3 regions of the Candidatus Thiodiazotropha sp. AKAK3 genome follow, and region 1 is predicted to be linked to each of the others. Evidence: predicted binding sites of a transcription regulator. Region 1 holds the regulator's gene; each other region holds the start of a gene.
What was found. The regulator sigma-54, encoded in region 1, starts transcription at its own class of promoters, with help from an activator protein. The targets are predictions, from matches to a motif close to TGGCANGNTNCNTGCTT.
Positions count from the first base shown of each region.

Region 2: the regulator sigma-54 is predicted to act here: its motif matches at 6,245-6,261, upstream of flgA (flagellar basal body P-ring formation chaperone FlgA).
Region 3: the regulator sigma-54 is predicted to act here: its motif matches at 2,269-2,285, upstream of AC4IE7_RS00765 (phenol hydroxylase subunit).

Region 1 covers NZ_JBSYOQ010000024.1:49,023-56,036, reverse strand. Annotated here, with positions in the region: gene hprK (HPr(Ser) kinase/phosphatase) at 97-1,032, opposite strand; gene ptsN (PTS IIA-like nitrogen regulatory protein PtsN) at 1,032-1,502, opposite strand; gene hpf (ribosome hibernation-promoting factor, HPF/YfiA family) at 1,523-1,858, opposite strand; gene AC4IE7_RS04095 (RNA polymerase factor sigma-54) at 2,028-3,512, opposite strand; gene lptB (LPS export ABC transporter ATP-binding protein) at 3,720-4,445, opposite strand; gene lptA (lipopolysaccharide transport periplasmic protein LptA) at 4,442-4,960, opposite strand; gene lptC (LPS export ABC transporter periplasmic protein LptC) at 4,947-5,510, opposite strand; gene kdsC (3-deoxy-manno-octulosonate-8-phosphatase KdsC) at 5,554-6,075, opposite strand; gene AC4IE7_RS04070 (KpsF/GutQ family sugar-phosphate isomerase) at 6,255-7,014, opposite strand, start outside.
Region 2 covers NZ_JBSYOQ010000013.1:1,332-8,345, reverse strand. Annotated here, with positions in the region: gene AC4IE7_RS01255 (fumarate hydratase) at 1-57, shown strand, start outside; gene AC4IE7_RS01250 (DUF2934 domain-containing protein) at 118-393, opposite strand; gene AC4IE7_RS01245 (thermonuclease family protein) at 428-892, opposite strand; tRNA gene AC4IE7_RS01240 (tRNA-Arg) at 1,018-1,094, opposite strand; gene arsS (arsenosugar biosynthesis radical SAM (seleno)protein ArsS) at 1,411-2,376, shown strand; gene AC4IE7_RS01230 (TIGR04283 family arsenosugar biosynthesis glycosyltransferase) at 2,423-3,112, shown strand; gene AC4IE7_RS01225 (TIGR04282 family arsenosugar biosynthesis glycosyltransferase) at 3,102-3,764, shown strand; gene AC4IE7_RS01220 (hypothetical protein) at 3,743-4,282, opposite strand; gene AC4IE7_RS01215 (flagella synthesis protein FlgN) at 4,597-5,082, opposite strand; gene flgM (flagellar biosynthesis anti-sigma factor FlgM) at 5,088-5,411, opposite strand; gene flgA (flagellar basal body P-ring formation chaperone FlgA) at 5,501-6,214, opposite strand; gene AC4IE7_RS01200 (chemotaxis protein CheV) at 6,373-7,014, shown strand, end outside.
Region 3 covers NZ_JBSYOQ010000007.1:17,596-24,609, reverse strand. Annotated here, with positions in the region: gene AC4IE7_RS00770 (sigma 54-interacting transcriptional regulator) at 230-1,894, opposite strand; gene AC4IE7_RS00765 (phenol hydroxylase subunit) at 2,354-2,632, shown strand; gene AC4IE7_RS00760 (aromatic/alkene monooxygenase hydroxylase subunit beta) at 2,629-3,627, shown strand; gene AC4IE7_RS00755 (MmoB/DmpM family protein) at 3,640-3,912, shown strand; gene AC4IE7_RS00750 (aromatic/alkene/methane monooxygenase hydroxylase/oxygenase subunit alpha) at 4,095-5,618, shown strand; gene AC4IE7_RS00745 (phenol hydroxylase subunit P4) at 5,696-6,064, shown strand; gene AC4IE7_RS00740 (catechol 2,3-dioxygenase) at 6,160-7,014, shown strand, end outside.

The DNA of each region.
Region 1 (7,014 bases):
CAAGTTAACAGGAATATCGACAAAGCAGATAGGGATACCTTGCCCAGCTGAGTTTACCCTCAGCATATTCATCCTGCACACATCAATGAGAGTAGGCTAAGCCTGATCTATATAGTTTTTCTGACGTTCGATAAAATCCTCGGTCGCGTTGTACCCATCCATCTTCAGCAGATGTTGTCGTACAGCCGTCTCCACCAGGATTGCCAGATTTCTACCTGCTGCAACAGGCAGGCTCGTCTGCGGCACCTCAACTCCCAGCAATGTTCGATGGGAATGACAACCTTCCAGGCGATCCATGTCATCTAATTTTTTATCATCAAAGTGCAGCAAATCGATTATTAAGTGTAGCTGCTTCTCTGGCTTTATAGCACTGTTACCAAAGATCGCACGCACATTAATCAGCCCCAATCCACGAACTTCGAGGAAGTCCTGCAGTACCTTGGGACAGCGACCGCTCAAGGTCTTACCGCCGGTTTTATAAAACTCTGTTGCATCATCAGCCACAAGACGATGCCCCCGCGAAATCAGAGCCAGGGCCAGCTCACTTTTTCCGATTGCCGGATCTCCACTAAGCAGTACACCCTTACCTAAAACTTCCATATAGACCCCATGTAACAACAGCGTCTCACCCACTGGAAGACTGAATTTCTCCAGCAGTCGATGGATTACATAGTTGTCACCTTTCGGGGTGAACATGAGTGCAGTTCTGTTCTTTTCTGCCAATTCAAGGCAGCTCTGTTGAGGCTTTAGACCATCAGTAAATATCAGCGCCAGAGGAGAGGTGGTAAAAAGCGCCCTCAGAGATTCCCGGTATTTTTCTTCACCGCTGCTCTGTAGATGTTTCTGCTCAGGAGGACCAATCACTTGAATTTGATTGGGTCGAATCAGATTCAGTGGTCCCACAGGTTGTTGACCGTGGGGCGACTCACTGTCCAACTCTATTGTTTTTTCATCACCATCACCATTCCAGCTCAGTGAAAGTTCGCTGGCAAATTCGTCGAAAAGATCGCGAATGGTGTAGTTGGTGGGCATTAAACTGACGTTATCGCCGCTTCTCGCTGCCGGATTAACTGAAACAGTTGCTGCGTTGTTTCCGCTTCACGCAGTGCCGAGCAGAATGGAGGGTCATCAAACATCCTGGCCAATTTTGCCAGTAGTTGCAGATGGGCTTCAGTTGCCTCCTCAGGAACCAGCATGGCAAAGGCAAGATCCACCGGTTGGCTGTCGATCGCATCAAAATCGACCCCTGAAGGCAGCTGAATAAATGCTGCGGTGGATTGTGTTATCTGTGACATTCGCGCATGGGGTAGCGCTATTCCTTTGCCCAGTCCAGTGCTGCCTAAACGTTCACGCTCAAGCAATGCATCAAACACAGTATCCTGTGTGAGACCAGGAGCAGAATTGGCCAATCTTTGGCCAAGCTGCTCCAGGACACGTTTTTTACTGGCTGCCTCCACACTGCAGCCGATCCGTTCCTCAAGCAGAAATCCGTCGGGAAACATGGAGACCTCGCCAGTTTTATCTATTCTGAACTACTGCTACTTACAGCGTACTTCGCGCCACTACCGGCACGGTGACTCTGCATCTTTTCTTTATGCTTTATGACTTGCCTATCCAGCTTATCGGTAAGCCCATCAATGGCCGCATACATATCTTCCTGTACTGCATCAGCGAATACGCTGGCACCGTTCACTTGCATGGTGGCCTCTGCCTTTTGCCTCAGCTTTTCTACGCTCAAGATGACATGTACATTGATTACATTATCAAAATGCCTCTCAAGACGTTCGAACTTATTATCTACATAGCTTTTCAAGGCATCGGTAACTTCCACATGATGACCGGTAACGCTTATCTGCATAATTTTCTCCTGTCTTAGATGAGTTGGCTCATCACTCTAACTGAGGCGGTGAAGTAACGCCGGGGCATTTTTACAGCAACTCATTCATGAATCCACTTTTATCTGAAACCGCTCCGGTTCAGTAAGCATATCAAGCATGAATGATAGCCACTCCGATAATTCACTTCACCTACATCAGTCGCTTACGCTCGTTCGATGGTGGGATACTCATCGACTCGCGGTATTTTGCCACCGTTCGGCGGGCCACTTTTATACCCTGTTCCGACAATATGGCGGCGATTTTGTTATCGCTGAGAGGTTTGTTTGTATTCTCTGCAGCAATCAATTTTTTTATCAGCGCACGTATAGCAGTGGAGGAGCACTCACCCCCTGCACTTGTGTTCACATGGCTGGAGAAGAAATATTTAAACTCCAGCGTACCCCTGGGGGTATGCATATACTTCTGGGTTGTCACCCTGGATATGGTCGACTCGTGCATCTCCAGAGCCTCAGCGATATCCCGTAAAACCAGTGGCTTCATAGCCTCTTCGCCATGTTCAAAAAAGCCCCGCTGATATTCAACAATCTTACTCGCCACACGCAGAATAGTCTCATTTCGACTCATCAGGCTTTTGATGAACCAACGCGCTTCCTGCAGGTGGTTTTTCAGGAAAGTATTGTCATCACTCTGATCCGCACGCTTGATCAGACTGGCATAGTCGTTGTTTACCCTTAGTTTAGGCGTAACCTCACCATTTAGCTCCACAACCCAGCGATTATTGCGCTTGCTGACGAATACATCAGGAATCACATACTGAGGCTCGCTTTTGGCGATCGCTGTGCCAGGGTGAGGATTGAGCGTCCTGATCAACTGCATGATAGCCATCAGGTCGTCCTGATCAACCTTCATTCGTCGCATGATCTGATTCTGATCCTGTGCAGAGAGCAAGTTGAAATGGTCGCGACAGAGTCTGATCGCCAAATCCAAATAGGGTGTTTTTTCAGGAAGTTGCCGAAGTTGAATTAGAAGGCAGTCCTGAGCACCCTGAGCACCAACCCCCGGAGGGTCGAAAGCCTGGATACGATGAAGTACTGCCTCTACATCCTCCAGAGTCATCTCCTCATCATTCAGGGAAACCAGGATCTCCTGGAGATCACCTTTGAAATATCCATCCTCATCAATACTGTCGATGAGGTTAGTGGCAATCAGAATATCCTGCTCAGTGAATGGGGTCAGTGTCATCTGCCAGACCAGGTGGTCATGCAAAGTGATCGCGCCACTGCGCTGAACCAGATAGTCATTGTCTGCAGATTCACTACCACTGCTCGATGGGGGAAGATAACTGTCGTATACGTCAGCCCATTCACTATCAACGGGCAGGTCTTCTGTGATCTGGCTACTGTCGGTCTGAATTTCCCGCTCGTTGTTGATATCGTTGGAGCTCAAAGACTCTTTATTGTCTGAACTCTGATCAGAGCTCTCTTGACTAGCTTCTTCTTTTTGAGTCTGCTGACTAAACTCCTCTTCACCCTCCAGCATGGGGTTTGTTTCAAGAACCTCCTGCACCTCCTGACTCAGGTCGAGCGCAGACAATTGCAACAGGCGTATTGCCTGCTGCAACTGAGGTGTCATTGTTAAATGTTGTCCGAGCCGGAGCTGTAGAGCCTGCTTCATAGCAGAGATATCTTTAAACCTGGTATGTTATTTGTATGTCTTTATATTCATTCTAGCTAATAAATGCCGTTCACGGAATAATTCTTGGTATTTGTTTCGTTTGAATATAATTCTGCCTCATACTTTAACCTTCATTTTGTCAGCTGACGAGTAGTCATCATCTCTACTCTTAAATCACATAATCCATGAAAAAACATAAACATAGCCTTACATAGTAAAATTTTCGCCCAGATAAACACTACGTACCTCCTGGTTATCGAGGATCTCCTCGGTGGTTCCTTCCGCCAATACCTTACCAGTATTAATGATGTAGGCTCTATCACAAATATCAAGAGTCTCTCTAACATTATGGTCGGTAATCAACACCCCAATCTTTAATTCTCTAAGATGTTGAATGATTCTTTTAATATCGATAACCGCAATTGGGTCGACACCTGCAAATGGCTCATCCAACAAAATGAATGCGGGCTCCATTGAAAGCGCACGGGCAATCTCCAGGCGGCGTCGCTCTCCACCTGAGAGGCTCATAGCCATACTCTCTCTCAAATGTTCGATACCGAACTCTTCCAAAAGCCGGTCACAATGCGCTCTTCTTGCTTGCGCGTCCAGATCCTTTCGATTTTCCAGTATCGCCAATATATTCTGCGCTGTATTGAGCCGCCTGAAAACAGAGGGCTCCTGGGCCAGATAACCAATACCCATGCTGGCGCGCTTATGCATTGCAAGATCAGTGAGCTCCTCTCCATCCAGGTAGATTCTACCCTGATCAGCCTGAACAAGGCCCACGATCATGTAGAAACTGGTGGTCTTTCCGGCACCATTTGGCCCTAACAGCCCAACAACCTCACCGCTATTCAGATTGAGCGAAACACCATCGACCACTTTACGCTTATGGTACTGCTTCTCAAGTGCATCTGCCCGCAACTGGCTCACGGTGCATCGCTCTTGGTCTGGGGTTCAATTACGACTTGAACCCGCTCTTTACCCTGAGCACTGCTACCCGCCTTCACCTGGGCACTGGTTCGATTGTAAACAATCCGGTCATTTCGAAAACTGTTACCGCCCTGCTCAAGCAGAGCATTGTCAATCAATACCATTTCATCACGATCAACATGAATTTCCATCCTTCGCGCCTGACCATGCACCTCTACCCCATCGACTTCCGGCAGCTGACTGAATCTAGTCGGTTCGCCTTCACTGATGATCCGCTCCGTCTTTCCCTGCCGACGATGAACCCAGAGGCGCTCAGCCCACAACTTCATACTACCCTGGGTGATCGTCACATTCCCCTCATAGAGGCTGATACCTGTCGACTCATCAATGGCTAGACTGTCCGCCTCAAGCTGCATTGGCTGATCCCGATCACTCTCCAAGGCCATAATCGGCATTGCGCCAAAACAGACAAGGCCATATACCAGGATTGACAGAATGCCCTTACTCGAACTCATAGTAGCCTCGTACCTGATGTAATAACTTCAAGCGAGATGGCTCAGTCAGCCATGCCTGCATGCCGACTGCTGATATTCGCTGCTGACCACTCTGAATTTCGACCGCCTCAGCCGTTGATGCATATGAGTCTTTTGATTTAAAAGTCAGATCTTCGGTCTCAATCAGATAAGGTGCGAAATCACCCTTTCCTTCACGCTCGATGATCACTCTGCCCGGAAGATAGAGTGTCTCTTGCTGATGGTCTGCCACACCCTGTTCTGCCTGCATCCTCCATGGCGGCGTATCGGCTCGGAAACGCCATACCACTGGCTTTAACAGCTCGGTAATACCACGCTTCTCATAATGTAACATTTTAGGGGTTTGTAATGTTTGCAGAAGCTCCCCATCCTCATTGTACTGTTTTACGCGTAGGTCCACGGCATAGGAATCAGGGATATCCCTAGCTACCTGTCGTTTCTGCATCTCAGGGCGCGTCAGTTCATTCACCCACCAGGCTAAACTCAGCACCAGGGCGAGCATCAAGGAGAGACCAAGCAGGCGTCTGTTCAAGCTAGACTTCCCACATATCCATAATCAACTGCGAACTCATGCTTCAAAGATAGTGATCCAAACTGGCTTGCAAGGTTCCTTGCGCTTCCATGATCATCTCACAAACATCCCTGCCAGCCCCATGTCCACCGCCATGAGGCGTTTGCCAGTGGGCGTGTTGAACCACAAAGGGGTGCGCATCCTGAACGGCGATGGCAAGCCCGACTCGACGCATGATAGGAAGATCCACAACATCATCCCCGACGTAAGCGACCTGCTCATCAGTAAGCCCCAGTTTATCTCTCAACTCTTCATACGCTGGAAGCTTCTCGAGTTTGCCCTGATAGACATGCTCAATACCCAGGTTTTCCATGCGCAACCTCACCACTTCAGAGGTCCGGCCAGTGATAATGCCAATCACCACACCGGTGAATTGCAACATTTTCATCCCATGTCCATCTCTGGAATTAAAGGACTTGTACTCTTGACCATCATCACCGAAAAAAAGAGCGCCATCCGTCAATACCCCATCAACATCAAATATCAAGAGTTTGACTGCTTTTGCTTTATTATAAATATCCTGCATTTTGCCCCCCTGTCTAGTATTTCATATCGTTTGACAATGTTACCGTGACGCTAAATGGCTAGCCGCAAGGCATGCCCCCCCTTTCCAAGGCGCGTAACAACACGGGTCGCCGGGTAGCGTCTTGTCCGAGAGGAGGCCTGCTCAGGCCTCTAAAACTGTCGACCAATTGAAACACGACACTACATAACACCAGCTCTAAGTAGGTCGTGCATGTTGAATGCGCCAATCAGACGCTGCTCCTCATCCACCACCAGCAGGCCGTTTATTTTATTTTCATCCATCAACTGTAACGCCTCAGCCGCCAACATTTCTGGCGGAACCCGTTTGCAATCCCTTGTCATCACCTCTTCAACACTGATTTTGTGTATATCGATCGGCTGGTTGAGCGTACGCCTTAGATCGCCATCCGTATAGACACCGGCAAGACGCCCCTCGTGATCAACAACCGCTGTCATGCCCAGCCCCTTCACAGACATCACCTCCAACGCCTGGTGAAGCGTAGCCTCAAGCGTCACCGATGGCAGGGCCTCTCCACTATGCATGATATCTCGAACATGCAGCAACAGACGTCTACCGAGCGATCCGCCAGGATGGGACAAAGCAAAATCCTTGGCAGTAAAACCTCGCGCTTGCAGCAGAGCCACCGCCAAAGCATCGCCCATCACCAGTGCGGCAGTAGTACTGGAGGTCGGCGCCAGCCCCAGGGGACAGGCCTCTTTATCAACACTGACATCGATATGAACCTCAGACTCTCTTGCCAAGGTCGAATGAGGCTTTCCTGTCATCGCGATCAACGGCACACCCAATCGCTTCAGCAGGGGAAGTATTACCAGTAACTCTCCTGTCTCCCCGGAATTTGATAACGCCAAAACCACATCATCAGCTGTGATCATACCCAAATCCCCATGACTGGCTTCACCAGGATGGACAAAAAATGCC
Region 2 (7,014 bases), on a different contig from region 1:
TCCAAAACATCAGGTAAGAGTAAAAAGAGAGCGCCAAAAAAATCTGACAAGGCCTGATACCACTGAATTAGATTAACCTTTCAGACACTGTGCCTATCCTGGCATTATAGAGCTGAATCAGCTTTGACTCTCTTCTTTCAGACGCTTGTCGATCTCCTGCTCAGCCTGTGCCCAATCCTCAATAGATTTTCTAGGATCAAATCCATGTCTTTCGGCAATATAGTAAGCCGCTGTTTCGATCATCTGATACCTTAGAGTAGGATCTATGGTCGGCGGGTTCATTGGTGTCTTTGATTTATGCATTTTGGGTTTCTTGATCTTGTTTTTTTTCGAGCTCTCTTTTTTGCTCTTATCCTCAAGCTCTTGCTTGGTTTTTTTTGATTTTTTACCCATCTGATAGTCTCCTCTCAACGCAGACTTTCATAAATTAGTGTTGCTGCCAGAGGCCCACTTTTCTACCCCTTGCCAATCTTTCTGCGGCCAGGTAACCCCGTCGGGTTTCGGGATCAAGATGGGCTTCGTCAGCTACGCGTGCCATACCCGCTTTAAGCATACGCAGTGCGATGTCTGCGCCACCATGTTTCACTGTTCCAAGTATAACACCGTTTGCCATAACGACCCGGTATTCGATAGATATAGCGCGGCCGGCGGTAAGCATGTGTAGATACTGTTTTGCATCGGCACTGATACGTCTGGAATTTACCGGCGCTCTGATACCAAGCAGCTTTATCTGGCGTAGTCGCCCATCAGAGATGGTGGCTTGGAGCTGTTCACCACTGAAAACATTAATGACTCTTCCTTGCAGGCTGGCAGCCGCCACACAGTCAGGGCCCAGGCTGAATAGTAGTAGCAGGAGAGTCAGAGAGTTTGTGATATTTCGAACGAGGTTCATCTGATAGGGTCTCTTGTTACAGAGGCTGTTGGACTCAGTGCTGATATTGATTAAACACATAAGCGATTTAGACACTATCGGAGATGGTGGCTCAGCAGCTTAAAAGGTTTTCCTGGGTGCCGAGTTGGTGCCCTCGACAGGAGTCGAACCTGTGACCTATCGCTTAGGAGGCGATCGCTCTATCCTACTGAGCTACGAGGGCGGACGCCAGGCTATTGTCCCTGTATTAGATATAAAATGCTACGATGTTTTCTATTTTCTGAACGGATAAAGTCGAGTTTTTTGGTTGTATGATTGATATTGAATCATCAGGCTCGAGATGTTCATCCATAGGAAGACTAAGGATGGGATTAGTCAGGATTCCAGTAAAATTGCATCCAATATGGAAGCGTATCCGTATCCCTGATCAGATGCCCTAAAAATAGAGGGTGTGGCTATGCTCAAAAGGAACACCACTACCTGAAAGCCCGGCATGCGCAGTTGACGGGGCGTGGTTAGTAACAATTCGGGATTTAAATATGCTTGATACGGTACATCTACTAAGCCCTACATCCTTTCCCGCTATTCAGCGGGAAAGGCTGGAAACCCTGCAGGTAAATCTGGGATTTCTCTGCAACCTGTCTTGTGTTCACTGTCATGTAAACGCAGGCCCCAAACGTACTGAGATGATGAGTCGTGAGACTATCGATAATGTACTGCTGTTTCTTGAGAAGCAACAACTCAAACAGCTTGATTTGACTGGTGGTGCCCCAGAGATGAATCCCGATTTTCGCTACTTGGTGGAAGAGGCGCGAAAGATGGGTGTTAAAGTGATCGATCGAAGTAATTTGGTGATCATGCAGGAGGCGGGTCAGGAAGATCTGGCTGAGTTTCTGGCTGGGCATGGGGTTGAGGTGGTCGCATCTATGCCCTGTTACCTGGAGGAAAATGTAGATCAGCAACGGGGTAAAGGCAGTTATTCTCAAAGTATCGAGGCGCTGCTCAAACTCAATAGGTTGGGTTACGGTGTAAAAGATAGCGGCCTGATACTGAATCTTGTCTTCAATCCTCTTGGCCCGACACTTCCACCTCCCCAGGAGCCCCTGGAAGCAGATTATCGTCTTCAGCTTAAACAGCGGTTCGGTATTCAGTTTAATCAGCTGTTCACCATTACCAATATGCCCATTCAAAGATTTGGCAGTATGCTTCAGTCCAAGGGAGAGTTTAATAGCTACCTGAATCTGTTGCGAGGAGCCTACAAGCCTGAAAATTTAGCGGCTGTCATGTGCCGTAGCCTGTTGAGTGTTGATTGGCAGGGTTATCTCTATGATTGCGACTTCAATCAAATGTTGAAAATCCATCTTAAATCCGCTGAGAACTATCAACCCCATTTGAGGGATCTCTACGATGTGGATCTGAAAGGGTTGGATATCCAGGTGGCAGAGCACTGCTATGGGTGTACCGCTGGACAAGGAAGCAGTTGTGGCGGTGCGTTTGTTGAGTAAACGATGCCGCACCGATTGGTTTTGACTTTGAGGATACTATTCATCCATGTCGACTAAGTTGAGCGTGGTGATACCCTGCCTGAATGAGGGAGAAGGATTGCTGAAGTTGCTGCAGGATCTGCAGTATCTGCGCCACCAGGGGCACCAGTTGATTCTGGTCGATGGGGGTAGTGAGCCGCCACTCTCAACGTCGCTTCAATCTTATGTGGATCGGTTTCAGATTTCACCTCCTGGACGGGCAATTCAGATGAATTCAGGTGCAGCCATGGCCGATGGTGATCTGCTCTGGTTCCTGCATGCCGATAGTCAGATCAAGCCGGGTATCGAGCATGCGATACTGACTATTGCAGATTCCGACGCTCTATGGGGGCGGTTTGATGTTCGTTTTAACGGCACTCATCCCTTGTTACGAGTGGTGGCGTGGATGATGAACTGGCGCTCGAGGATGACAGCTATCGTCACCGGCGATCAGGGGCTGTTTGTACAAAAACAGCTGTTCGAAAGCGTCGGGGGATTTCCTCAGCAGCCATTAATGGAGGATATCGAAATCAGTCGTCGCCTGAAGCGTATTGCAGCACCTAACTGTTTACGTGAGCGATTGACCACATCCAGTCGTCGCTGGGAGTCTGCTGGGATAGTGTCGACCATTCTTTTGATGTGGGGTTTACGATTTGCCTACTGGCTGGGCGTCAGTCCCACCCGTTTAGCTGGATTTTATCGAAGCTATGGCCATTGAATATGAAACTGCATCGCCCTCAAATGCCGTGCTTGTATTTAGCAAGATCCCTGAAGTTGGGAAGGTGAAAACCCGATTGATTCCTGCACTTGGTGCAGAGGGTGCGGCAGAACTCTATAGCCGCTTACTGCAAAGAGAGATCCATTGGCTGGCGAAAGAGAAAAACTATCAAATCCAGCTTTGGCTCAGCTCGAATAAAGCTCATCCGTTGATACAAACACTGGCTGAAGATTACGATTTTACAGTTCACTATCAGCAGGGAAGTGATCTTGGTGAGCGTATGTTTAATGCGGCAAACAGAGCCCTGCGTCACTATCAAAAGGTAGTGCTGATTGGTGTCGACTCTCCTCCACTGACAGTTGATCATATACAGCAGGCCTTTACCTGGTTGGAGACTGAGGATGCTGTATTGGGGCCAGCCCAGGATGGAGGTTATGTGCTGTTGGGTTTGAAAGCAGCAGCAGCCGAACTATTCAGAGGCCACAATTGGGGAACAGAAGACGTTGCTGAAACCACCAGGAGCGCACTACGTAGTCTGGAGTGGAGTTGGCGTGAACTGCCGCTACTGTGGGATCTGGATCGCCCCGAAGAGTTGAAAAAACTTAAAGCTCTGGGTATCGAGGTGGACGGTCAAGACCTCTTGCTCGATTGACGCTTTACTTGCCAGAGGCCGGTCAAAGCCAGTAGCAGTGAAATGATGATTAGACCGGGGGAGTCCAGTAATGGGATAGCCCGTGGGTTAGCTGGTGGATTTGCCAATACAGTGGCACCAGGAATCAATGTCAGTCTCGAGCCCCAGGAAGCGTCGGTTTCATAAGTGTTAAAAATCGCCAGAGTCGTTACTCCGTTATTAGCAGAGATGTTTAAATCAACGGCGAAATCAGGTGTTAAACGCAGGATGCCTACCGTCCAGTCTGCAAGTGCAAATGTTTGAGTTCCTCCTGTAGTGGTGCCACCTGTAACGGTGAGAGATCCGGATATAACGCTGCCGAGTGGAAGAATGCTTCCGTCAAGGATAACCGCGTCATCCCAGGTAAAAAAACCACTGCCGGTCTCGCCATTGGTCCCTGTCAGGGTGAAATTTTGCCTCATTTCCACTGCATTTGCACTCGCACAGACAAGCAGAAACAGTACAGCGGGTAACAGGCGGAACAGGGTAACTCTTGTCATCATTTCTCCAGATTTAGGCTGAGGATCTGTGTTTTAGTAGGCTTCCTTTCTAAATTCCATTTGGGCACTTAGCGCCTAAAAATCACATCATGTGACGGTCTCTATCCCTTACCACGTCAAGTATAGTGCTTTTGGCTGTGCGAGGTCACGTTGGATTCCTCCAAATGACTAAATTTAATTAGAAAATAGCTGAAACAGTCGATGATGAAGCTCAGAATTAGTGTTTCGTTGGTATCTTGCTTCTAAAATAGACGATTTCTGCGATTAAGGGCACCTTATATCGAGCGGGGGTGCGAAAGTCTGCTAGTGGGCCGCTATGCCTTTCCAAGTGATTTCGAGCTGGTGGTTGGGCGGGACTCTCCAGCCGGACCATAGGTCTTGTCACTATTTGCACAACCTCGCAGAATATCCAGAGCTTGTGCGACCTGATGTTGATTCAGTTGCACTGCCCCCCCATTGATCTCATTCTGTTTCTGACACGCTTCCAGCAGTGATGAGAATTGACGCCAGAGTTGATCCAACTGATCACTGTTCTGGCACTGCTGAATAAACGCTTTATTTCCCTTTCGGTCAGAACTATATCCTTGGGAAACCAGCAGCTGATTGTGCTGTGAGACGCTCTTTTCTACTTCTAAGAGCAACTGCTTTTTTTGTTCGGTCAACTCTTCCAGTGCTTTTGAAGGGGGGGCTTTTAAAAGTTCAAATTCCCGCTTCAGTAACTCAAGCAGGCTATTAGTCTGCTCAATTTCGCTATTCAGGAGCTTGCTAAAAGTAGTTTGATGTTGAGTATTGTTTGGCATATCGGTTAAGGAAGAGAGAGTTCCATAGCCAGCATTTTATCGGCTGCTGTTTTAGGGTCGATAGTAAAACTTCCATTCGCAAGGGCTTGTTGTACGGCTTCGACCTTCTGTGCATCAACAATCGGCATATTGGCGATTCTTCCCTCAAGTTCCTGTAGTTTTCCGGCATCACCGGTAAGATCGAGGCGATCGCCGCCTGAGGTTGCTGCAGCTGCTGACGGGGCTTTGCTTCCGCCGGCCTTCCCCGAGCTTTGTGTCTTGCCACTTTTGCCGCTCTTGCCCGTTCCTTTCAGATTCCGGCTTGAAAGACTATTGATTTGAATGGGCATCGTGCTACCTCAATGAGATGTATACAAAGCTAATATCGTCTTATGTTAATGCAACTTAAATCATAGATCGAATTTCTGTGTAACAGACTTCAGTCGACCATCACCAATCCCTTCGATACAACTCGTGCCTCAATCTTCTTCTTTGACTTGCTGTTCACTACCGTAATCAGATCTCCAGGGTTGCCTTGTTTAATGGCTTTGCCTTGCATTCGCACCTGGATACCACCAGAGCCTGCCAGAATGGTTACCTGGTCTCCCCGTTTTATGGTTTTTCTTACCACCAGCATCGATGGGGTGACAACCTGGCCTCTGCGCAGAGTTCGCTTCAGGGTCTGTCCCACCACTTCGTCAACAGACTCAAAATATCCGCGGAGCAGGTGGCTGGTATCGGATATTTTTATTTTAAGATCTTTACTGTCGATCGCCTCTCCTCTGGGCAGGTCTCTGACGGCAAAGACGACCGGGGCCTGAATGCCTACATTGGCAGATATATAGAGTGACCAGGGGGCAGGGGAGGTACATCTGACGCCTACAGAGGTGCGTCCCAGCTTGACGCCACCAGGGGGGCTGAAAGCCTCCAGAGGAGTTTCACATTGCTTTAATTTGAGTCGATGATCCAAGGAGGAGATTTTTATGGTTGCTCCTGCCACATCCTGGGTCAGAGTCGATTGTAAGTAGTCTCTGGCTGCATCAGCAATGGATTGATGGGACTGATGTTCATTATCCGTGGGCTGGGCAGAGGCAGATCCTGCCAGGAGCAGTCCCAGCAGTATTCTGAGTCCTAGTGCTTTCGGATTGATCATTCTGTATCTCCACCTATTTGCCAATAAACTATGCAAGCAATGTGCCGTGGATAAATGGATCTGGCTGTTGAATTTATTAAGCCTAAAGGTCGAGGCCTGCAAGCCGCCATACCTATTGATGAAATTCAATATATATCACTAGATTGAGGTGTCAGAGAATGGCGTCAATGTTAGACAGTGTTGACCAAAGAACCAAGCTGGCTGGACAGAATCGTCTTGAATTACTGCTGTTTCGTCTATCAGGGCGTCAGATTTTTGGCATTAACGTCTTCAAGGTGAAGGAGGTGGTTCAGTGTCCACCTCTAACTGCACTGCCTGGTTCCCATGAGAATATAAGGGGAGTCGCCTCAATACGTGGCAACAACATCCCGGTCATGGATCTTTGTCATGCCATTGGCGGACCGAAGATGGGCAATGCCAAAGACTATTTTATTATCATCACCGAATACAACCGGCGGTTGCTGGCCTTCCTTGTCGGTAACGTGGAGCGAATTGTCAATACCCATTGGGAGGATATACTCCCTCCACCACAAGGGGTGGGTCGGAACAGTTATATGACTGCAGTCACCGAAATTGAAGGTGATTTGATAGAGATAATCGATGTTGAAAAGGTGTTGAGTGAAGTTTTGGGGATTGATGAAGAGATCACCAAGCCGATAGACGTAGAAGGTGCGGATGTTACAGCCTTTAAAGTCTTGGTTGTGGATGACTCGATGGTAGCTCGTAATCAGATCAAGAAGGTGCTTGAAGAGATCGGGCTGGAGGCGATCCTTGCAAAGGATGGCAAAGAGGCTTTGAAG
Region 3 (7,014 bases), on a different contig from region 1:
ACGGAATCCGGGAGAGCACTGCACCAATCATCCCGGATTCCGTTGCACTACATCCAGGCTACCTTGCTTGACTTAAAGTTGTAGCGTGGGGCCATGCCCCACAAAAAAAGCTCGATGCCAAATAAAGTTACGTCTGTCTTCCCTAGTCTATCTGGTGGGCGTGACCCGACCATGCCGGGGCGGAAAGCGTCACCCATACAGTAGACCGAGATGATGTGGGATTCGATCTCTAATCTCCATCCCGTTTTTTAAGCCGGTAGGCCAGTTGAGGGCGGGTCATGCCAAGCAGTCTGGCGGCCTGACTGAGATTGCCGTTGGCTTTTTCGACAGCGGATTCCAGTATCAGAGTCTCTACTGCTTCGAGGCTGCCGGATTGGTCAAGTACCTGTTCGACCAGCGAGTCCAGGGGTTGTGATTGTTGAGATTGGGAGAGTAATGTGCTCGGCACATCCTTACTCATATTGAGACAGGGGAAGAGATCCTTGAGGTCGATAGCATGGCCATTGGTTACAATGATCACGCCCCGTTCGATCATATTCTCCAGCTCCCGGATATTGCCTGGCCAGTTGTAGTCATGCAGGGATTGCATCGCCGGTTCAGTAATGCCATTGACCCGCTTGCCGTGTCTTGCGGTATATTTTTCCAGGAAGCGCTCCACCAGCAGAATGATATCGTCCTTGCGCTCCCTCAATGGGGGAATGATCACCGGATAGATGTTCAAGCGATAGTAGAGATCGGAACGGAAGCGTCCGACGGCGACGGCCTCCTGCAGATCCACATTAGTCGCGGCAATCACCCGCACATCGACCTTACGGGTTCTGGTGTCACCGACACGTTCGATCTCCCCCTCCTGCAGAGCCCGCAACAGCTTTGCCTGGGCGTTCATCGACAGTTCTCCAACCTCATCGAGAAAGAGCGTGCCCCCGTGTGCTCGCTCAAAACGTCCGGGACGTGATTGTAAAGCGCCGGTATAAGCCCCCTTCTCTACCCCGAACAGCTCTGACTCGATCAGCTCTTCCGGGATGGTGGTGCAGTTGATGGCGATGAAGGGGCTCTTCTCCTGAGGACTGATACTGTGCAGTGCCCGGGCAAACATCTCCTTGCCGACGCCGGTCTCCCCAAGCAGGAGCACAGTGACATGACTCTCTGCCACTTTACGCAGCATGTCGCAGGCCTCCTTAAATGCCCGAGAGGTTCCAACCATGTCACCGATGCCGGTCTGCTCCTGCAGTGAGTCGCGCAGATGACTCACCTCGTCCTGCAGCGCCAGCAGTTGTTCGGCCATAGGATCTGGCCGGTAGTGACGCCGCTCCTCATCTGCATCATCCCACTCTTCAATGGGTTTGCCGATGATGCGGCAGTGACGGTCACCCTTGGCGTGGCACTCCACCTCGCGATAGGCGATGAATCGACCCATAATCTCGCTGGTGTAGCCGGAAGCGTAGCCGATCTGAGTCCAGCAGACTGGTTCGGTATGAATGCCGAATAGCTTCAGATGTTCAGAGGCCTCATGGGAGTTTTCCCAAAGGAACTCCCCATAGAAATGGCGTTGGCGAATATCGATATCGATCTTGATCGGCTTGACGTGCACCACCCCCTCAAGGGTGTGCAGACGTGGTCCCATCATCAGCAGATCCTCGTCATTACCTTCCGGCAACAGCTTGCGGGCCAGGTCGGCATCTTTCGCCCCAGAGGCATAACCCATCCGGGTCAGTACGCCTCGTGCCCGGTCATGACCAAGCGTATCCATCAGCTCTTTTCGCAGAGCCCCCATGGCATGGGTATGCATTAACACCATGCGGTGGTCGTTGAGCAGGATCTTTCCCGCGTCGAAAGTCAGGTGCAGATTTCGGTCCTCCATGGGAAGACCTGAGATACTCAATTGAGATGACATCTATCCTCCACCCCGTCTTTCATGATGTTCGGGGATATTGTTTGGTATAAAAAATCATCCGTGAATGGCGTATGACTTGTTGGTATTTTTTTTGGAGATCTAATGTCTCCTGCATACGCTTCTTACTTTTTATAGTGCCAACTCAGTTTTTAATCAAATAATAAATTTACTTGGATTGAAATCAGGATTCATCATATTTGCGGCAACCGAATATATGTTTTTGTGCAAATGCAGCATAACTGATCGTTTGCGTTGAACTATTTGATCAAATTTCCCAAATGATTAACTGCGTTTGATTTTATCGTTAAGACCGGTCCCAGCCATTTAACTTCTAAATTTCATAATATATATATTTATCAGGTAGTTATGGTTTTTGGCATAGCTTCTGCAATCCTAATCTGACCAGAAACATAGAGAGGCTGGATTAGAGGCCTCCATTTTTGAGAACAGGAGGATGTCATGCGGGAGTATGTCCCGAAAATTGGCCAGGCCTATATCAGGGTTACTGGCGAACGACTCGGAAAGTTCATTGAGTTTGAGTTCTCCATCAATGATGAGGACTTGACCGTTGAGCTGATCCTCCCCCATGAAGCTTTCAAGATCTTCTGCGACAAACATCAGGCCCGAATAATCGAAAACCCGGATGAGATTGTGCCTGCCAAGGGTCCCGGTCTCTACCGGGAGTCGCGCTTCAATAGCGGAAGATCCGATACCCCAGGAGGAACAGAACAGCGATGAGTATCGAAATCAAAACCATGAATGTGGAGCCCAAACGCCAAACCTTTGCCCATGTGGCACGGCGTCTAGGTTCCGATGCCCCAGCTACCCGTTATGAGGAGGGGGTATACGACCTGCAGGCCACTACCCATTTTCACTATCGGCCTATTTGGGGGCCGGAGATGTGGCACTTCGATGAGGGTCGTACCGCCATAAAGATGGAAGATTGGTACAAGTTCAAAGATCCCCGTCAGTACTACTACGGTACCTACACCATCGCCCGAGCCAACATGCATCAGACCACCGATCGTAACTTCGCCTTCGAAGAAAAACGCAACCTGATGTCCAATATCGATCCTGCCTGGCGGGAGATGCTCGTCAACTATCTGATTCCACTGCGCCACTATGAGTGGGGCGCGAATATGAATGCCTGCTCGATCAGCGATGCGGGCTACGGCACCGCGATCACCTCAGCTGCAATCTTCACCGCTGGTGATCGGTTGGGTATCGCTCAGATTTTATCCCGCATCGGTATAGCGCTTGGTGACGGTACTGGTGAGCTGCTCGATGAGGCGAAAAGCCAATGGATGGATGCTGAGGCCTGGCAGGGCACACGCAAAATGGTGGAAGACAGCCTGGTGCTGAAGGATTGGTTCGAAGCCCTTCTGGCACAGTTTCTGGTGATGGATGGACTGGTCTATCCCCTGGCCTATAACCACTTCGATAACGAAGGCCAGAAACACGGTGCAGCGGCAATCTCAATTCTATGTGAGTTCATGGTCGACTGGAGTGCAGAACACAACCGCTGGGTCGATGCGGTGATCAAAGTGGCAGCCAAGGAATCTGAAGAGAACCAGAGGCTCCTCTCTGAATGGTATCGCCAGTGGCGGCAGGTGGCAGTGGAAGCTCTGCAGCCCCTGACAGCACAGGTTTTGGGTGATGGCGCTGAGACAGCCCTTGCTGAAGTCAGTGAACAACTCGATCTCCGGGCCGGCAAGCTCGGCTTAACCGTATAACAGGAGGCCGAGATGGCTGGCATCGTATCCATAACCCTGCAAAACAACGACGAGGCTCGTCCAGTGATCGAGTCGATTATGCAAGACAATCCAAGCGCCAACGCCAACTACATGCCCGGCGTGGTCAAGATCGACTGTCCGGAACGATTGGTGGTCAAGGCGGAGTCGGTATCTGAGCGTATCGGCCGCGATTGGGATCCCCAGGAGATTCATCTCACCATCGTCTCCATGGGCGGCAGCCTGGATGAGGATGATGAAGAGCTGGTTCTCTCCTGGGGCGCCTGACCCGAATCTATCATCCGGCCACTTTAAATTAGCTGACTCATGGTTTTAAGAATGGTTTATCAGATATTGGCAAATCAGATTGAGTTACCGGCAATCGCAAACCGGCAACTGAACCATGAGAAAGGCACGATCATCCCGTTCCCGGATGAACTATTCGGGTTAACACTGGAGGAGCAATTCAAATGACACCCCCACGCAAGAAAAAGATGAATCTGAAACAGCGCTACGCGCTGATGACCCGAGGTCTCGACTGGGAGACCAGCTACCAGAAAATGGACGATGTCTTTCCCTATGACACCTTCGAAGGGATCAAAATAACCGACTGGTCCAAATGGGAAGATCCATTCAGACTGACCATGGACGCCTACTGGAAATACCAGGGGGAGAAAGAGCGCAAACTCTACGCGGTGCTCGACTCCTTTGCCCAGAACAATGGTCAGCTTGGAATCTCCGATGCCCGCTATGTGAATGCCATAAAGCTGTTCCTAACCGGCGTCACGCCACTGGAGTATCAGGCCCATCGTCACTTCGCTCACCTTGGGCGGCATATTCGTGGCGTCGGTCCCCGGGTGGCAGCACAGATGCAATCTCTGGATGAGCTGCGTCATGCGCAGACCCAGATCCATACCATCAGCCACTACAACAAATATTTCGACGGTTTTGCCGAGTTCCCCCACATGCACGACCGGGTCTGGTATCTGTCAGTACCGAAGTCGTTCTTCGATGATGCCTGCAGTGCCGGACCGTTCGAATTCTTTACCGCGATCTCATTTGCTTTCGAATATGTACTGACCAACCTGCTGTTTGTCCCCTTCATGTCCGGTGCGGCCTATAACGGCGATCTGGCAACGGTCACCTTCGGTTTCTCCGCTCAGTCGGATGAAGCGCGTCATATGACCCTTGGTATTGAAGTGATCAAATTCATGCTGGAGCAACACCCGGACAATCTGCCCATCGTGCAGAAGTGGGTCGACAAATGGTTCTGGCGTGGCCACAAACTCCTTGGGCTGGTGGCGATGATGATGGATTACATGCTGCCAAAACGCATCATGTCATGGAAAGAGGCTTGGGAGATCTATTTTACCGAAGCGGGGGGTGCTCTGTTTGAAGACCTCTCCCGCTATGGCTTGCGGGTACCCAAATTCGCAGACATCGCTACCGAAGAGGCGGAGCACATCTCCCATCAGAATTGGTCGATCTTCTATCAATACACCCAGGCAGCCGGTTTCCACACCTGGTTGCCAACGGATGAAGAGATGGCCTGGTTGTCGGAGAAATATCCCAATACCTTTGATAAATACTACCGCCCACGCTTCGAAATGTGGCGGGAGATGGAAGCCAAAGGTGAGCGTTTCTACAATAACGCACTGCCCCAGCTCTGCCAGACCTGTCAGATTCCGATGGGCTATACCGAACCCGGTGACCCCACCAAAATCGGCTTCCGTAGCACCGAATTCCAGGGCGAGCGTTACCACTTCTGTTCCGACGGTTGTAAGGACATCTTCGAGAATGAACCGGAGAAGTTTGCCCAGGCCTGGCTGCCAGTGCACCAGATCTTTCAGGGCAACTGCGGCGGTGCAGATCTGAGTGACGTGCTCAAGTGGTACCACATGGATAACGGTAACGACAATATGGACTATACCGGTTCGCCGGATCAGAAACAGTGGGATGCCTGGCAGGCGGCCCGAAAGAGAGTGGCCAGCTAACCTGCCGGCCTATACCCAGCCGTCATCAGGATTGCTGCTGGCGGAAGGACAAAGAGATTTAGAGAGAGGAGGTTTACATGGCTGTCGTTGCACTCAAGCCTGGCTATGCGGATGCAGTTGATTTCCGCGATAGAAAAGAGAATTTTCATGGTAATCAGGTGGTATATCTCCACTGGGAAGAGCACCTGAGTTTCTGTTCGGCAATTGCCTTTCCGCTACCACCTGAGATGCCCTTTGCGGCGCTTAAAGATGAACTGATTGCAAAGTTCTACGGTATGCACCCCGACTACAAATCAGTCAATTGGGGGGAGGTCGAGTGGAAGATTGATGGTGAATCTGTAATCCCCGATATGAGTAAGAGCCTGGCCGAAAATGGTGTCGGACACAAATCTCTGGTCTGTTTCCGTACACCAGGACTCAATGGATACAGAGGTTCCTGCTCATAATTCTTAGAAATACCGGTCCATTAGAGACTGTTTTAACAAGACTATTTATTGATACCGGCTGTACCTAGATACGGCAACTATTGGAGGATTCATTGATGGCTATTAAAGGCGTTATGCGTCCGGGTCACGTCTCCCTGCGTGTACTCGATCTGGACGAAGCACTAGTCCACTATAAAGAACGGCTGGGCCTGATTGAGACAGACCGGGATGGGCAGGGACGCGTATACCTCAAAGGCTGGGATGAGCAGGACTGGTTCTCAGTGGTGCTAGGGGAGTCTGACACCACCGGGATGGATTTCATGGGTTTCAAAGTCGACAGTGTCGAGACCATGAACGAACTCGAACAGAAGCTGAAGGATTTCGGCTGCAATGTTGAAAGGATTCCTGCCGGTGAGCTTAACCATTGTGGTGAGCGTATCCGCTTTGATTCGCCCACCGGTCATCTATTTGAACTCTATGCAGACAAAGAGGTAAATGGAACCGAAATGGGGCGGCTCAACCCCGATCCCTGGCCTGACAATCTCAAAGGTATGCAGGTACAGCGATTCGACCACTGCCTGCTCTACGGTGATGACCTGGACGGCAGTGTCAAACTCTTCACAGAAGTGCTCGGTTTCGATGAGACAGAGAGGGTTATGGATGGGGAGTTTCAGCTCGCTTCCTTCCTCACCTGTGGTATGAAGGCTCATGATCTGGCGATTATTCGCCACGAGGAGAAGGGTAAACTCCACCACGCTTCATTTCTTCTCGGTTCTTGGGAAGAGGTGCTACGCGCTGCCGACATTATCGGTAAGCATAAAATATCGATCGATATAGGCCCGACCCGTCATGGCATTACCCGGGGACGTACCATCTACTTCTTTGATCCATCCGGGAATCGGAATGAAGTTTTTCATGGTTCATATGACTGGTACCCTGATCACGAGCCCATCACATGGACTGCAGAGGAG